One region of the Pseudomonas sp. PME37.24/006 genome, then DNA from elsewhere that is predicted to be linked to it. Evidence: predicted binding sites of a transcription regulator. Region 1 holds the regulator's gene; each other region holds the start of a gene.
The links. Region 1 encodes sigma-54, which starts transcription at its own class of promoters, with help from an activator protein. Its sites were predicted from a motif close to ANTGGCATNNANNTTGCTNT; they were not measured.
Positions count from the first base shown of each region.

Region 1 (5,704 bases):
AGGTACAGAGCGACATGACCAGTGATCTGCTCGAGCATGTGCAGAGTACCGACGTCACCCTACTGACCGAACCGCGCATGAACCTGTTCCGGGGCACCGAGCTTCCCTGGAAAGTACGCAGCGCACGCGGCGAGGTAGGCCCCGATGGCGACGAGGTCGAATTGATCGACCAGGTGCGGGTGGAACGCACAGACGAAAAGGGCCGCGCCACTATACTTACCACCAGCCGCCTGACCGTATTCCCACAGAAGGAATATGCGCAGACCCAGCAAGCCGTTAGAATCGACGCGGCCAACGGGGTGACCACGGCACAAGGAATGAAAGCGTACTTGAATGACGGCAGGATGCTCCTGCAGTCCAACGTAAGAGGCCAGCATGAGGTTCGTTAAAACCCTCCCCCTACTTCTCAGCCTCGGCGCCACGCTCGGAAGCGCAAGCGCCTGGGCTCTGCCGAGCGACCGTGATCAACCGATCCGCGTGCAGGCCGACAGTGCTGAGCTGGACGACAAACAAGGCGTTGCAGTGTATCGCGGCGACGTCGTCATCACTCAGGGCACCCTGAAAATCACTGGCGACACCGTCACCATCACCCAGAACGCAAAGGGTGAGGTCGATGTGTTCACCTCGGTGGGCAAACCCGCCTATTACGAGCAGAAGCCCTCGGCCGACAAGCAGATCGTCAAGGCTTACGGCCTGACCATCCAGTACTTTGCTGCCAATGAGCGCATCGTACTGATCGACCAGGCCAAGGTGGTTCAGGAAGGCAACACCTTCGAAGGCGAGAAAATCGTCTATGACACCCAGCGACAGATCGTCAATGCAGGCCGCGCCACGGGCACCAATGTGTCGACGCCGCGCCCGCGTATCGACATGGTGATCCAGCCGCAGAAAAAACCCGCCGCTGAGCAGGGCCAATAACGATGGCAACTCTGAAAGCCCAGCACCTGGCCAAAAGCTATAAAGGTCGCCAGGTCGTTCGCGACGTAAGCCTGAGCATCGACAGCGGGCAGATCGTCGGCTTGCTCGGCCCCAACGGCGCCGGCAAGACCACCTGCTTCTACATGATCGTCGGTCTGGTTCAGGCCGATCAGGGCCGCGTACTGATCGACGATCTCGACGTCAGCCACCAGCCCATGCACGGCCGCGCCCGCGCCGGTATAGGCTACCTGCCTCAGGAAGCGTCGATCTTCCGCAAGCTCAGTGTGTCCGATAACATCATGGCGATCCTGGAAACGCGCAAGGATCTGAGCCGCGCGCAGCGGCTGCAGGAACTGGAGGGCCTACTGCAGGAATTCCACATCACCCACATTCGCGACAACCTGGGCATGAGCCTGTCGGGTGGTGAGCGCCGCCGTGTAGAAATCGCCCGCGCCCTTGCAACATCACCGAAATTCATCCTTCTCGACGAGCCCTTCGCCGGCGTCGACCCGATTTCGGTCGGTGACATCAAGCAAATCATTCACCACCTCAAAGCCAAAGGCATTGGGGTGCTGATCACCGACCACAATGTGCGCGAAACCCTGGATATCTGCGAGACCGCCTATATCGTCAGCGACGGCCAACTGATCGCCGAGGGCGACTCCGCTGCGATCCTGGCCAACCAGATGGTAAAGGAAGTCTACCTGGGCCACGAATTCCGCCTGTAACGGTTTTCCCACCGATGGGCATCCAGAGCCTGTTACCCCACGACATGGTCGTAATGAAATGGTAACGGGCTCTAGGCAAACCACTCGGGTTCAGGCATATAATTTGCTTCCTAGTGGCGCTTTGGCGCCCTGTCGTGGATTGCGCACAGACGCCAGATAAGGTCTGCAATGAAACCATCGCTAGTCCTGAAAATGGGCCAGCAGCTGACGATGACACCGCAGCTGCAACAAGCCATTCGCCTGCTCCAACTGTCGACTCTCGATCTGCAACAGGAGATCCAGGAGGCGCTGGAGTCGAATCCGATGCTCGAGCGTCAGGAAGAAGGCGACGACTTCGACAATTCGGATCCCATGGCCGACGGTGCGGAAAGTGCCACCACTGCGACTGCTCAGGAAGAGAAATTTCAGGAGCCGACCTTCCAGGAAAACACCCAGACCGTCGACAATCTGGAAGAAGGCGACTGGGGTGAACGCATCCCCAGCGAACTACCCGTAGACACAGCCTGGGAAGACGTCTACCAGACCAGCGCCAGCAGCCTGCCAAGCAATGACGACGACGAGTGGGACTTCACCACTCGCACCTCCGCCGGCGAGAGCCTGCAGAGCCATATGCTTTGGCAACTCAATCTGGCGCCGATGTCCGACAAGGATCGCCTGATCGCCGTTACCCTGATCGACTGCATCAACGCTCAGGGCTACCTCGAAGAAACTCTCGAAGAAATTACCGACGCCTTCGACCCCGAACTCGATGTCGAGCTCGATGAAGTCGAAGCCGTGCTGCACCGCATCCAGCAGTTCGAGCCTTCCGGCATCGCCGCCCGCGACCTGCGCGAGTGCCTGCTTCTGCAATTGCGTCAGCTACCGACCAGTACACCCTGGCTGAGCGAAGCTCAGCGCCTCACCAGCGACTACCTCGACCTGCTCGGCAGCCGCGACTACAGCCAGTTGATGCGCCGCATGAAGCTCAAGGAAGACGAGCTACGCCCGGTTATCGAGCTAATTCAGAGCCTCAACCCGCGCCCTGGCTCGCAGATCGAGTCGAGCGAGCCCGAGTACGTGGTGCCTGACGTGATCGTGCGCAAGCACAACGATCGCTGGCTGGTGGAGCTCAACCAGGAAGCCATGCCGCGCCTACGCGTCAACGCGCAGTACGCAGGCTTCGTGAAACGCGCCGACTCCAGCGCCGACAACACCTTCATGCGCAATCAGTTGCAGGAAGCACGCTGGTTCATCAAGAGCCTGCAGAGTCGCAACGAGACCCTGATGAAGGTCGCGACGCAGATCGTCGAGCATCAGCGCGGCTTCCTCGACTACGGCGACGAAGCCATGAAGCCGCTGGTACTGCATGACATCGCGGAAGCGGTAGGCATGCATGAGTCGACCATTTCCCGCGTCACCACCCAGAAGTACATGCATACGCCGCGTGGCATTTACGAGCTGAAATACTTCTTCTCCAGCCACGTCAGCACCTCCGAAGGCGGCGAATGTTCGTCCACCGCGATCCGCGCGATCATCAAAAAACTGGTCGCCGCGGAAAATGCGAAAAAGCCATTGAGCGATAGCAAGATCGCTGGTTTACTGGAAGCACAGGGCATTCAAGTGGCGCGCCGCACAGTCGCCAAGTACCGTGAATCGCTCGGTATAGCGCCTTCGAGCGAACGCAAGCGATTGATGTAAGCGCCCTTGTAGGGGCATCTCTAAAAACGTTGGCGAGGCAGTTAACGCAGCGGTAACAACGTAGGCAGTTTTTAGAGTTGCCCCGTAGCAAGCCCCAGTGTTCCTGCGGCAGGTCTATAGCCTGCCACTCACACACGGCAACAAGGAGAAGCGGTATGCAAGTCAACATCAGTGGACACCAGCTGGATGTGACAGACGCACTACGCAGCTACATCGAGGAAAAGCTCGGACGTCTCGAGCGGCACTTCGACAAGATCACCAATGTGCAGGTCATCCTGGAGGTCGAGAAGCTCAAGCAGAAAGTCGAAGCTACCTTGCATATCGCCGGAGGCGAAGTGGTGGCAAATGCCGAGCATGAAGACATGTACGCTGCCATTGATCTACTGACCGACAAACTTGACCGCCAACTCATCAAGCACAAGGAAAAACAGCTCGACCGCCAGCAGGGCGCAATGGCCCGCTGACCTCGTCCTTATCCTATGATCCGACTTGAAAATATCCTGACCCCCGGCCGTTCCCTCGTGAACGTGCCGGGCGGCAGTAAAAAGCGTGTACTCGAACAGATAGCTGCCGTGATCGCGAGCGACCTGCCCGATCTCGACGGCCAGACCATCTATGAAAGCCTGATCGCCCGGGAAAAACTCGGTTCGACCGGTTTTGGCAATGGCATCGCCATTCCCCACTGCCGCCTACCCGGCTGCAGCTCACCGATCAGTGCACTGCTGAAACTCAACGCTGCGGTCGACTTCGACGCCATCGATGGTGCGCCCGTCGATTTGCTGTTCGTGCTGCTGGTTCCCGAAGCAGCGACCGATGAGCACCTGGAACTGCTGCGCCAGATCGCCAGCATGTTCGACCGCGAGGACGTTCGCGAGCGGCTGCGCCAGGCTCAAGACAGTGAATCGCTGTACCAGACCGTAGTGAACGTGCAGAACGGCCAATAGCCCTACAGGATTAGCCCATGCGCCTGATCATCGTCAGCGGCCGTTCCGGCTCGGGCAAGAGCACCGCTCTCGACGTGCTCGAGGACAACGGTTTCTATTGCATCGACAACCTGCCTGCCGGCCTGCTTCCGGAGCTGGCCGAACGGGCGTTGTTGCATACCGAGCTGTTGCACCCACAAGTGGCGGTATCGATAGACGCACGCAACCTGCCTAGCCAGCTCAAGCGCTTTTCCGAACTGCTTGATGAAGTGCGCGGCCGCAACATCCGTTGCGATGTCCTGTATCTGGACGCCAGCGAAGAAACCCTGCTCAAGCGCTTTTCGGAGACGCGCAGACGTCACCCGCTGACCAACGACCAGCGCTCGCTGGCCGAAGCCATGGTCGACGAGACCAAACTACTGAGCCCGATCATCGACCGTGCCGATCTGAAGATCGACACCACTCACCTGAATCTCTACCAACTGCGCGACACCCTCAAGCTGCGCCTGCTCAACCAGCCGGAACCGGGTACCGCCTACCTGATCGAATCCTTCGGTTTCAAACGGGGGATGCCGGTGGATGCAGATCTAGTGTTTGACGTGCGCTGCCTGCCCAATCCCTACTGGAAACCCGAACTGCGTGACTTCACCGGCCTCGAGCAGCCGGTCGAGGAATACCTGGCAGCCCAGGAGGACGTCCAGGACATGTACCAGGACATCTTCACCTATCTGCACAAGTGGCTGCCGCGCTTCGCTGCCAGCAACCGCTCTTACGTTACCGTTGCGATCGGCTGCACGGGCGGCCACCATCGCTCGGTGTACCTCGCCAACCGCCTGGGGCACGCCCTCAAACCGCTGCTGAAGAATGTTCAGATCCGCCACCGCGACCTCAGTTAAGGAATTGCCGCGATGCCCGCCTGTGAAATCACCATCATCAACAAACTCGGCCTGCACGCGCGCGCGGCCGCCAAGTTCGTCGGGGTCGCGGGGCGTTTTCCCTGCCAGGTGAGAATCGGGCGTAGCGTCGAGAGCCTCGTAGATGGCAAGAGCATCATGGCGGTGATGATGCTCGCCGCCGGCAAGGGCACCATCGTGCACCTGGCGACCGAGGGCGAGCGGGAAGAGGAAGCCCTGCAGGCGCTGATTGACCTGATCAATAACTACTTCGACGAAGGCGAGTGATCGCCCTCAGACGTTCAGGGCATTGCCCACAGCCAACATCAACACGAACCCCGATGCAAAACCCAGTACAGCCGGTGGCATGTCACTGCGTCGATACAGCTTGGGAATGATCTCGCGTATCACCACGAAGAGCATTGCCCCCGCCGCGATCGCCAGCCCCCAGGGCAGCAACTGCAACGACACGCCGACCAACCAGGCCGAAAGCAGCGCGAACAGCGGCTCGACCAACCCGGAGGCGGCGCCGCAAAAAACCGCCTTCCATCGCGACATTCCTGCC
Region 1 covers NZ_JBVHNL010000001.1:359,787-365,490, reverse strand. Annotated here, with positions in the region: gene lptC (LPS export ABC transporter periplasmic protein LptC) at 1-389, shown strand, start outside; gene lptA (lipopolysaccharide transport periplasmic protein LptA) at 376-918, shown strand; gene lptB (LPS export ABC transporter ATP-binding protein) at 921-1,646, shown strand; gene ACZ3GY_RS01630 (RNA polymerase factor sigma-54) at 1,815-3,323, shown strand; gene hpf (ribosome hibernation-promoting factor, HPF/YfiA family) at 3,479-3,787, shown strand; gene ptsN (PTS IIA-like nitrogen regulatory protein PtsN) at 3,803-4,267, shown strand; gene rapZ (RNase adapter RapZ) at 4,285-5,142, shown strand; gene ACZ3GY_RS01610 (HPr family phosphocarrier protein) at 5,155-5,427, shown strand; gene ACZ3GY_RS01605 (ZIP family metal transporter) at 5,434-5,704, opposite strand, start outside.

Region 2 (5,704 bases), 310 kb from region 1:
GCCTCACCCGCGACCAGAACCTGCGTCCCGATATCGACCTGGCCAAGTTGGCAACCCTCAAACCGGTGTTCGAGCGTGGCCAGCGCGGCACCCTGACCGCGGCCAACTCGACGCCGCTGACCGATGGTGCGTCGCTGGTGCTGCTCGCCAGCGAAGAATGGGCCAAGGCTCGCGGCCTGCCGATTCTTGCCTACTGGCGCGATGGCGAGGCGGCGGCGGTGGATTTCGTCAAAGGCCACGAGGGGCTGCTGATGGCCCCGGTTTATGCGGTGCCGCGCTTGTTGGCGCGCAACGGCCTGACCCTGCAGGACTTCGATTACTACGAAATCCACGAAGCCTTTGCAGCTCAGGTGTTGTGCACGCTCAAGGCCTGGGAGGACGCCGATTATTGCCGCACGAAGCTTGGGCTGGAGCAGCCGCTGGGCAGCATCGACCGCGCGAAGCTCAACATCAAGGGCAGCTCCCTGGCTGCCGGCCATCCGTTCGCCGCAACCGGCGGGCGCATCGTCGCCAACCTGGCCAAGCTGCTGTCGGTGGCCGGCGAAGGCCGCGGCCTGATCTCTATCTGCGCCGCAGGCGGCCAGGGCGTTACCGCGATTCTGGAGCGCTGAGTCAGTCAGAACGTAGCCCGTGTCGAGCGCAGCGACACGCGGGAGCCGCTGTCCTGGGGATCGCTGCGCTTAACGCCAGGCTACGGGGAGAGCTTGCCCGATCGGTCTTTGCGGCTGATCGTCTCGGCTTCGGCCTTGAGCAAGGCGGCCTTGCGCGCCACACCCCAGCGGTAGCCGCCGAGGCTGCCATCGGCTGAGGTAACGCGGTGGCAGGGCACCAGTAGGCCCAGTGGATTGCTGGCACAGGCCCGAGCGATGGCGCGTGGATGACTGCCAAGGCTGGCGGCCAGTTGTCCGTAGGTGCGTGTCTGTCCCGTGGGAATGGCTCGCAAGGCTTGCCATACCTGCTGCTGAAAGGCCGTGCCGCGTAGATCCAGAGGCAGGCTGCTAGCGCGTGCCGGTTCCTCTATCTGCCTCAGCACCTCGTTCAGCCATCCCTGCAGTGCCCTGTCTTCGCGTTGCAGCGTTGCCGCAGGAAAGCGCTGACGCAGCTCCGCCTCCACCGCGCTCTCGGACCCGCCGAACAATACGGCGCAGAGGCCCTTGTCGCTGCTCGCCAGCAGCAGGTAGCCGAGTGGGCAGGGTGCCACGGCCATGCGCAACAGTTCCCCCGCTGCCCCCTTGCGTCGGCTGGCTGCGCTCACGCCATCGGCTCGTTCGTAGAGCGCTCGGGTACTGGAGTAACCGCTGTTCAGCGCAGCATCGAGCAGCGAATCCGCCTGGGGCAGTTCGAGTTCCAGGCGCTCACGTTGGCGGGCGCTGACCCAGGCCTTGGGCGTCATCCCGGTGCGGGCTTTGAAGGCTCTGGTCAGGTGTGACGGGGATAGCCCGATGCGCGCAGCAAGCTCGACAAGTGTTGGCGGTTTGTCGGCCTCATCGAGCAGGCGACAGGCCGCTGTCACCAGTGAATCGAGTTGCTCGGCCGGGCTGCTGCCCTGTGGCGTGCAGCGTTTGCAGGGTCGATAGCCCGCTGCCTCGGCTTGCGCAGGTGTGGCATGGAAGCTGACATTCTCACGACGCGGCCGGCGTGCCGGGCAACTGGGGCGGCAGTAAATACCGGTCGAGCGCACGGCGAAGACGAATTGACCGTCCTGCGTCGAGTCGCGCTCGCACACAGCCCGCCAGTGGCGTTCTTGCGGCATGATCACCTCCTGTAACAGTGTCGTGATTGTCCGCAGTCGCCGTGTTCCACGCCAGTGCCAATCACGCTTTCAAACTGTGCGGCGCCGGCGCATTTTCTGCAGAGGCTGGGCGCTGCCTCAGGATTGCCGTATAAAAGGGCCGCATAGACCACTGAGGACCCTGATAAAAGCTGATGAAGACGCCAAAACGCATTGAGCCCCTGGTCGAAGACGGCCTGGTGGACGAGGTGATACGCCCTTTGATGAGCGGTAAGGAAGCAGCGGTCTATGTGGTGCGTTGCGGTACCGAACTGCGCTGCGCCAAGGTCTACAAAGAGGCCAACAAGCGTGGTTTCCGCCAGGCCGCCGAGTATCAGGAAGGGCGCAAGGTACGCAACAGCCGTGATGCACGGGCTATGGCCAAAGGCTCCAAGTATGGTCGCAAGGGACAGGAAGACGCCTGGCAGAACGCCGAGGTGGCGGCCCTGTTTCGCCTGGCCAGCGCCGGCGTCCGGGTGCCCAAGCCCTATGACTTTCTCGAAGGTGTGCTGCTCATGGAGCTGGTCGGTGACGGCGAGGGTGGCGTAGCGCCGCGCCTCAACGACGTCGACCTGCACCCCGAAGACGCCCGCGAATTCCACGCGTTCATGATCGACGAAATCGTCAAGATGCTCTGCGCCGGCCTGGTGCATGGTGACTTGTCCGAGTTCAACGTGCTGCTCGGCCCTGAAGGCCCGGTGATCATCGATCTGCCTCAGGCGGTGGATGCGGCGGGTAACAACCACGCCTTCAAGATGCTCGAACGTGACGTCGGCAACATGGCCGCCTATTTCGGCCAGTTCGCACCGGAGCTCAAGTTCACCAAGTACGCCAAGGAAATGTGGGCGCTCTACGAAGACGGCAAGCTGACGCCCGATAGCGTGTTGACCGGTGAATTCGATGACCCCGAGGACGACGCCGACGTCGATGCCGTGCTGCGCGAGATCAAGGCCGCTCTGGCCGATGAAGCGCGTCGCCAGGCCGTGCTCAACGCCGAGGACGAGCCCAAGGACAGCGAGCCGCCTCCGCCCTGGGAGCGCTGAATGTGGCCGGAGTTTAGTGGAGGTGGGCTAAAGCCCACCCTACCGCTGAAGCGGATCGCCGTACGGCCCGTCCTGCTACGTGATCGTGCCCTGAAACGGTGAGTTAAAGGGTGTGATGCTCTATTTTGGTTCGCTGTGCCCGTGTCTGTTTTAACTGTCTGCTGTCTTCATCCCTGTCTGAATTCCCCGCCATTGCTGAGCTGCAGCGTTTCTCGAAACGTTGGCATGCAACCTGCTATTCACTCCCTGTGACCTGCCTGACCGTGCAGGCACCCTGGCCGCTTCGGCTGCCAGCGGTGATGAGCCTGGGCAATGTGGCCCGCCATCCCCCAAAACTACATAACTGAATCCAAGGCAAAGACGCCTGAAGCTGACAACAGCTCCAGGCGTCTTTTTTTTGCGTTGCAGAAAACCGTGATACCGCAGCAGACAGAGGGCAGGCTATGAATTCCATCGTCACATCGATCAAGCGCGAGAACCTGATCGTCATCGGCAACGGTATGGTCGGCCACCACTGTGTGGAGCAGTTGATCGCCAGCGGTGCCCTGCATCGCTATCAGGTGCACGTGTATGGTGAAGAGAGCCAGCGCGCTTACGACCGTGTGCACCTGTCCGAGTACTTTTCCGGCAAGGATGCCGAAGCCCTGGCCCTGGGCGAGCCTGATCTGTACGCCCGCAATGGCGTACACCTGCACCTCGGCGAGCAGGTGCTGGAGATCGACCGCGAGAACCGCGAAGTCGTCACCATCAAGGGCCGTCGCGGCTACGACCGTCTGGTGCTGGCCACCGGTTCCTACCCGTTCGTGCCGCCGATTCCGGGCGCCGAGGGCAATTCGCGCCTGGTCTACCGCACTCTGGACGACCTTGACGGCATCCGCGCTGCCGCGACCAACGCCCGCCGTGGTGTGGTGGTCGGCGGTGGCCTGCTCGGCTTAGAGGCGGCCAACGCGCTGAAGTCACTTGGTCTGGAAGCCCACGTGGTGGAGTTCGCACCGCGCCTGATGCCGGTACAGCTGGATAACGACGGTGGCGACGCACTGCGGGCGCGCATCGAAGCCCTTGGCGTTGGCGTACACCTGTCGCGTGCTACCCAGGAGATCGTCATCGGTGAGGAATACGCCTACCGGATGAAATTTAATGACGGCGAATTCTTGGAAACCGACCTGATCGTGTTTTCCGCCGGTATTCGTCCGCAGGATGCCCTTGGCCGTGCCGCCGGCCTCGACATCGCGACCCGCGGTGGCGTGGTGGTCGACAACGACTGCCGTACCAGCGACCCGGCAATTTTCGCCATCGGCGAATGCGCGTCCTGGAATGGCATGGTCTTCGGTCTGGTCGCGCCGGGCTATTCGATGGCCCGCAACGTCGCCGCGCAATTGGCCGGCGAGCAGCACGAACTGTTCACTGGCGCCGATATGTCGACCAAGCTCAAGCTGCTTGGCGTCGACGTCGGTTCCATCGGCGATGCCCACGCCGCTACGCCGGGCGCCAAGAGCTATCGCTACATCGACGAAGCCAATGCCAGCTACCGCCGCCTGGTGGTCTCGCCGGATGGTCAGCACGTCATCGGCGCCGTGCTGGTCGGCGACAACAGCTATTACGACACCCTGCTGCAGTACGCCCAGAACGGCATCAAGCTGCCGGCCGATCCGTCCAGCCTGATCCTGCCGCTGTCCGACGGCGCGCCGACCCTGGGCGCCGATGCGTTGCCAGATAGCGCGACCATCTGCTCCTGCCACAACGTCAGCAAGGGCGCGGTGTGCTGCCAGGTAGACGCCGGCATCACCGATCTCGGCGAGCTGAAGGCCATCACCAAGGCCGGTAGCGGTTGCGGTGGTTGCAGCGCCTTGCTCAAACAAGTCTTCGAGCATGAGCTGAGCGCCCGCGGCGTGGCGGTCGACAAGAGCCTCTGCGAACACTTCGCCCATACCCGTCAGGAGCTGTACGCCATCGTCCGGGTGGAAGGCGTGCTCAGTTTCGAGGAGCTGCTGGCCAAGCACGGCCGCGGCCACACCGGCTGCGATATCTGCAAGCCGGCAGTCGGTTCGATCCTGGCGTCGTGTTGGAACCAGCCGATCACCGACCCGTCGCTGATCCCGCTGCAGGACACCAACGACACCTTCATGGCCAACATGCAGAAGAACGGTACCTACTCGGTGGTGCCGCGTATTCCTGGCGGCGAGATCACCCCGGACGGGCTGATCGCCATCGGCGCCGTGGCGAAGAAATATGACCTCTACACCAAGATCACCGGCGGTCAGCGTATCGACCTGTTCGGCGCGCAGTTGCACGAACTGCCGGAAATCTGGAGCGAGCTGATCGCCGCCGGCTTCGAGACCGGGCATGCCTACGGCAAGTCGCTGCGTACCGTGAAGTCCTGCGTGGGCAGCACCTGGTGCCGTTACGGCGTGCAGGACAGCGTCGGCATGGCGCTGCGCCTGGAGGATCGCTACAAGGGCCTGCGCTCGCCGCACAAGATCAAGTTCGCGGTCAGCGGCTGTACCCGTGAGTGTGCCGAAGCGCAGAGCAAGGACATCGGCGTGATCGCCACCGACAAGGGCTGGAACCTCTATGTGTGCGGCAACGGCGGCATGCGCCCGCGGCACGCCGAGCTGTTCGCCACAGACCTTGATGACGAAGCGCTGATCCGCACCATCGACCGCGTGCTGATGTTCTACGTGCGCACCGCCGACAAGCTGCAGCGCACCTCGGTATGGCGCGAGTCGCTGGAAGGCGGTCTGGATTACCTCAAGGCGGTGATCCTCGACGACAGCCTGGGCCTGGGCAATGAGCTGGAAGCGCAGATGCAACTGGTGGTCGACCGCTACGAGTGCGAATGGGCCGGTGCCCTCAAGGACCCGGAGAAGCTCAAGCGCTTCCGCACCTTCGT
Region 2 covers NZ_JBVHNL010000001.1:54,122-59,825, forward strand. Annotated here, with positions in the region: gene ACZ3GY_RS00270 (acetyl-CoA C-acetyltransferase) at 1-611, shown strand, start outside; gene ada (bifunctional DNA-binding transcriptional regulator/O6-methylguanine-DNA methyltransferase Ada) at 692-1,756, opposite strand; gene ACZ3GY_RS00280 (PA4780 family RIO1-like protein kinase) at 1,927-2,814, shown strand; gene nirB (nitrite reductase large subunit NirB) at 3,258-5,704, shown strand, end outside.
Region 2: nirB (nitrite reductase large subunit NirB) is a predicted target of sigma-54. The motif match lies at 3,034-3,053, and genes of this name have one in related genera.

Region 3 (5,704 bases), 740 kb from region 1:
TTAAGAGTCATCCACTTCTCACCGCGCACCACCAGCAAACCATTGGGCAGCACTTCGGCGACGGTCACAGTGATCGAGCCGGTCAGGCTGTTGCTCTGCCCGGCCTGGCCGGAGCCGCTGGTGTCACGCTGGGCGCCGTACTGAGCGCTGAGCCCCAGGTTCTCGGCCTTCAACGGGTTGAGGCTGGAGCTGGGGTTGTCGATCGATACGCCACCGCCGAACAACGACGTCAGACCGATGTTGGCGTTACTGTCCTTGGACATCTGCGAGCTAGCGTTCTTACTGGCCTGCATACGCTCGCTGAGGCTGATTGTGATGACATCGCCCACGCGGAAGGCCTTGCGGTCGCCGTACAGGTTGTTCTCGAACCCCGACTGGAAGATCGAGCCATTGTTCTGCGCGGCCGGCAGCGGTGTACGCGGCAGCACAGGTGCGTAGTACGGATCGTTGGGCTTGGCGGCAGGCGCCACGCAGCCACTCAGCACTACGCTGCCGAGAATCGAGAACACACACACCAAGCGGTTCATAACCACTACCTCACAGCGTTCAGGCGTATCAGGGGTGAGCTGCTGCCCTACCCCACGTTTCTTAAAGGTTCTGCGTAATGAAGGACAGCATCTGGTCAGCGGTGGAGATGACCTTGGAGTTCATCTCGTAGGCGCGCTGGGTGGTGATCATGTTGACCATCTCCTCGACCACGCTGACGTTGGAGTTCTCCAGGGTGTTCTGCAGGGTCGTGCCCAAGCCATTGAGGCCGGGCGTTCCCACCAGAGGTGCACCACTGGAGGCGGTCTCCAGGAACAGGTTGTTACCGATCGCCTCCAGCCCCGCCGGGTTGATGAAGTCGGTGATCTGGATGTTGCCGACGATCTGCGGCTGTGGGTTGCCGGTGGTCGTCACCGAAGCGGTACCGTCCTCACCCACGGTGAAGGTACGCACTTCCGGTGGCAGCACGATGGCTGGCTCCAGCGCGAAACCCTGGGACGTCACGACCTGGCCATCCGAGTTCAGGTGGAAGCTGCCGTCACGGGTGTAGGACACCGTGCCGTCGGGCATCAGCACCTGGAAGAAGCCGCGGCCGTTGATCGCCATGTCCATCGGCTGCTCGGTGGTCTGCAGGCTGCCAGCGGTAAAAATCTTCTGGGTGCCGTTGATGCGCACACCGGTACCGAGCTGCAGGCCGGACGGCAGTTGGCTGTCCTGGCTGGACTGGCCGCCGGGCTGGCGACGGATCTGATAGAGCAAATCCTCGAACTCGGCGCGATCGCGCTTGAAACCCGTCGTTGAAACGTTGGCCAGGTTGTTGGAAATGGTCGTCAGGTTCATGTCCTGAGCCGACAGGCCGGTCTTGGCGACCCAAAGTGCCGGAAGCATAGCGATTCTCCTCGGGCGCCGGATTCATGGCGCCGCGCGTGTGGTTATCAGGTCATCTGCAAGACACGCGCCATGGCGGTGTCATTGTCTTCTGCGGTACGCATCATTTTCACCGACAGCTCGAACTGCCGGGACAGCGCCAGGATCGAGGTCATTTCCTCGACCGCATTGACGTTGCTGGACTCGAGAAAGCCTGAGGTAATCTGCACGGTGGCGTCCATTTCCGGCGGCTGCGGGCCGTTGAAACGGATCATGCCGTCGCTACCCTTCTGCATCTGCTTGAGATCAGGGTTCACCAGGCGCAAGCGATCAACTTCGGCCAGCACGTTGGGCGCTTCGCCCAAGGCGCGAATGCTGATGGTGCCATCCTGGCCGATCTCGATCTTCTGCTCAGGCGGCACGGCGATCGGCCCAGCATTGCCCATTACCGGCATACCATTGCCGGTACGCAGCATGCCCTGGGCATCAACGTTCAGGCTTGCGGTACGCACGTAGGCTTCGGTGCCATCAGGTGCCTGCACAGCCAACCAGCCCTTGCCACCAATCGCGACATCCAGGTCACGGCCGGTTTCCTGCAGGGAGCCCGGAGTGAAATCGGTGCCTGGCCGCTCGCTCATGGCGAACACGCGCGACGGCTGGGTCTCGCCAAAAATCGGCATCGCGCGGGCTTGCTCGAAATCACGGCGAAAACCGCTCGTGGAGATGTTCGCCAGATTGTTGGCGTGGGCACGCTGGGCCAACGTATTGTTGTGGGCACCAGTCATGGAGACGTACAGCATCTTGTCCATGTTTCCTCCGAGGTGGGGCAACTCGCCCGCGACTCTGACAAGAGCTTAAAAGCAATTCACGTGCCACTCTCATTAAAAATACGCAAGCACATGATTTTAATAGGTTTATAGAAACGAAACAGGCTCCCGAAGGAGCCTGTAATTTGTCGTTTGGCGAGTTGTTGCCGCTAGCGGCAACAACTCCCTGACGCATGCATCAACGCAGGTTGATGATCGTCTGCGTGATGGCGCTCTCGGTCTCGATGGTTTTGGCGTTGGCCTGGTAGTTACGCTGGGCAACGATCAGGTTGACCAGTTGCTCTGACAACTCGACGTTGGAGTCTTCCAGCGCACCGGACTGCAAAGTACCCAGCGTGCCACTCTTCGGCGTACCGATGACCGGCTCGCCAGATGCCGACGACTGAACCCAGGCCGTTTTGCCGACCGGTGTAAGCCCCTGCATATTGGCGAAGTTAGCCAATACTAGCTGGCCCTGAACCTTGGTTTGGCCATTGGTATAGCGAGCAAAGAGCACACCGGTCTCATCAATTTCAAGGCCCGACAACTCACCTGTGCTGTAGCCGTCCTGCACGACCTTGGCAACCGAGAACGTGCTGTTGTACTGCGAAGAACCGCGGAAATCGAACTTCACCGCCGCACTGGCCTCGGAGCCGTTGGCGGCCCAGGTGGTGCCTTCGGCATTGGTGGGTGCCGCCGGAATCCAGCCGTTCATGCTGATGGTGCCGTCGGGGTTCAGCGACAACCCTGTGCTCAGGCCAGTCGCATCGATAGTCTGCAGTTTACCGGCAGCGTCGAAGCTCACGGCAGCCGAAAGCGGCTGAGTGTTGGTCGGATCCAGCGGGTTCCGGCCGTCGACCAGAATCTTCATGTCCCAGCTATTGGCACCGGTCTTCACAAAGTACTGGGTGAAGGAGTGAGCATTGCCCTGAGCATCATAAATATTCACCGACGTCGATCGGTTGTAACTGGTCGGATCCGCCGGGTTGAAAGAGGCGTTGGCCGCAGTGGAGCCCGCAGTAGCGCCCGCTGCATTCGCGGCCGCAAGCTCTGCTGGTGTGGCTGCCGCAGTCGCAGCCGCGATCTCAGCAGGAGTCGGGTTGGGGTTACCCGGCAACAGTGAACCATTGAAGGCCGTTTGGTAGGCGCCGTCATAGGCACTCTGCCGCAGCACTGGAACGGTTTCAGTCGAGTTCAGGTTGAACGGCTGAGTAATCGTACCCGTCGCCCGCGGCGCCTGGCTGGACGTCTCCACACGGAGGTTGCCGATGATGCCGTTCTGCAGATTACCGTTGGCGTCTACCCCATAACCCTGCAGGTTATGCCCGAAGTTGTTGACGATGAAGCCTTCGCGGTCGGTACCGAAGTAACCGGCACGGGTATAGCTGATATCACCGTTGTTACTGGTACGGAAGAAACCGCTGCCATTGATGGCCAGATCCAGCGAGTTCTGCGTGTAGTTGATGTTGCCTTGGCTGAACAGCTGCGATACATCGCTGAGCAGCACCCCACTACCGATCGGGTTGGAGCCGCTGCTGAGCATCGACGAGGCATACAGGTCGGCGAACTCGGCACGCGACTGCTTGAAGCCAGCGGTACCGGCGTTGGCAATGTTGTTACCCGTCACGTTGAGGTCACTGGTCGCAGCGCGCAGGCCACTAAGACCGATATTGAACGACATGAAAAATCTCCTTGCCGAAAGCCCGGCAGTTACAGCCTGTTAATTACTGACCAATGACCTGCACCTGCGACAGCGGCACATTGCCAATACCCGCAAGATTGAGCATCAATTCGTTGCCACCCAGGGTGACGCTGTCGACGTTGGCCGGCAGCAAGGTGTAGAGCCCCTTGGTTTCATTGCCATAGGTCGCCTGTGCTTCGAACCTGTAAGTGCCCGGCTTCATCACATTGCCGCTGGAGTCCTTGCCGTCCCAGATGAAGCTCACGTTGCCAGCCTGCTGCTCACCCAGATTGATACGACTGACCACCGAACCGGCACTGTCATACACGTTGACGTACACGTTGCTACTGCTGGTTGGCAGCACCGCACTGGCCTTGAAGCTTTCACTGGTATCGACCACCGCCTTGTCCACCGGCACGATCACCTTGCGACCGACCAGCGAAGAAGCCTGCAGGGCCTGGGAGGACTGATAGCCGGACAAAATGGTCTCCATGCTCGAGTTGAGCTTCTCGACCCCTTCCACAGTACTGAATTGCGCCAACTGCGCGATGAACTCGCCGTTGCCCTGAGGCTCTAGTGGGTTCTGGTTATTCAGCTGCGCCACCAGCAGGTTGAGGAACTGATCCTTGCCCAGCTCCTTGTTCTGTGTGGTGGAATCCTGCTTGACCTGATACTTGTCCAGTACCGAACTGGAGCTGACGCCATCAACAGTGCTCATTTCTCACTCCCGGCTCACTGACCCAAGGTCAGAACGCGCTGCATCATCTGTTTGGCGGTATTCATCATTTCCACGTTGGTCTGGAAGGCGCGACTGGCAGAAATCATGTCCGCCATCTCCTCGACCACGTTGACGTTGGGGTAATACACATAGCCGGCTTCATCGGCGGCCGGGTGATTAGGCTCGTAGCGCGGCATCAGACTGCTCTGATCCTCGACGATACCGAGCACCTGAACACCGGCACCCGACTGATCCTGATCAGCGAACAGCGAGCCGTTTTCACCGCCCTGCGCCTGCTGAAATACGGTAGCGAACACCGGGTGACGTGCCCGATAGGTCTGATCGATGCTCGATGAGACCGATTCGGCGTTGGCGATGTTGCTGGAAATGGTATTCAGGCGAGTGCTCTGGGCACTCATGCCGGTTCCGGCGATATTGAAAACGCTGGTAAGTGACATATCAGGCTCCTTTATTCACCACGCAGGGCGCTGACGAGCCCTTTGAATTTACTGTTTAGCAGCGTGAAGCTGGCCTGGAAGGCAACCGAGTTCTCGGCATAATTGGCTTGTTCGAGCTGAGCATCGACGGTGTTCTGATCGATCGAAGGCGCAGTCGGTGTTCGATAGGCCAGCGCCGCATCGCCCATTGGCACGCCTTCTGCTGCGATATGGCGGCTATTCGTGGTTTTCAGCCCCGAATTACCACTGCCGCCACTCTTGGCTGCCTGCTGGGCCAGCACGGAGGCGAAGTCCAGATCCCTGGCCTTGTAGTTGGGGGTATCGGCGTTAGCCATGTTGTTGGCCAACACCTCGGCACGCTGGGCGCGGAAGCCCAATGCCTTCTCATGAATGCCAAGTGCGCTATCGAAGCTGATGCTCATCTCAGGAACCTTTGCCGTGGCGGCGAGCCTGTTTGCGTACAAACCTCACAGCAAAGCACGTGCCAATTTATTTTTTATCTTATAAATCAGCCTGATATGCTAAAAACAAAAGGAACAAGAGATCCAAGCGGCAAAGCTTTTCCGCCGATTGGCAAGGTGGCAGCGGCAATCCGACGGAGATTTGCCGCTTTTCTGACGCGCAAGTGACAGAACACTGTCAGGCGTAATGGGTAAGGCAGAATAGAAAACGGGAGGCCAAGGCCTCC
Region 3 covers NZ_JBVHNL010000001.1:1,095,612-1,101,315, reverse strand. Annotated here, with positions in the region: gene flgH (flagellar basal body L-ring protein FlgH) at 1-527, opposite strand, end outside; gene flgG (flagellar basal-body rod protein FlgG) at 589-1,374, opposite strand; gene ACZ3GY_RS05135 (flagellar basal body rod protein FlgF) at 1,422-2,162, opposite strand; gene ACZ3GY_RS05130 (flagellar hook protein FlgE) at 2,359-3,840, opposite strand; gene flgD (flagellar hook assembly protein FlgD) at 3,884-4,558, opposite strand; gene flgC (flagellar basal body rod protein FlgC) at 4,573-5,016, opposite strand; gene flgB (flagellar basal body rod protein FlgB) at 5,028-5,438, opposite strand.
Region 3: ACZ3GY_RS05135 (flagellar basal body rod protein FlgF) is a predicted target of sigma-54. The motif match lies at 2,211-2,230, and genes of this name have one in related genera.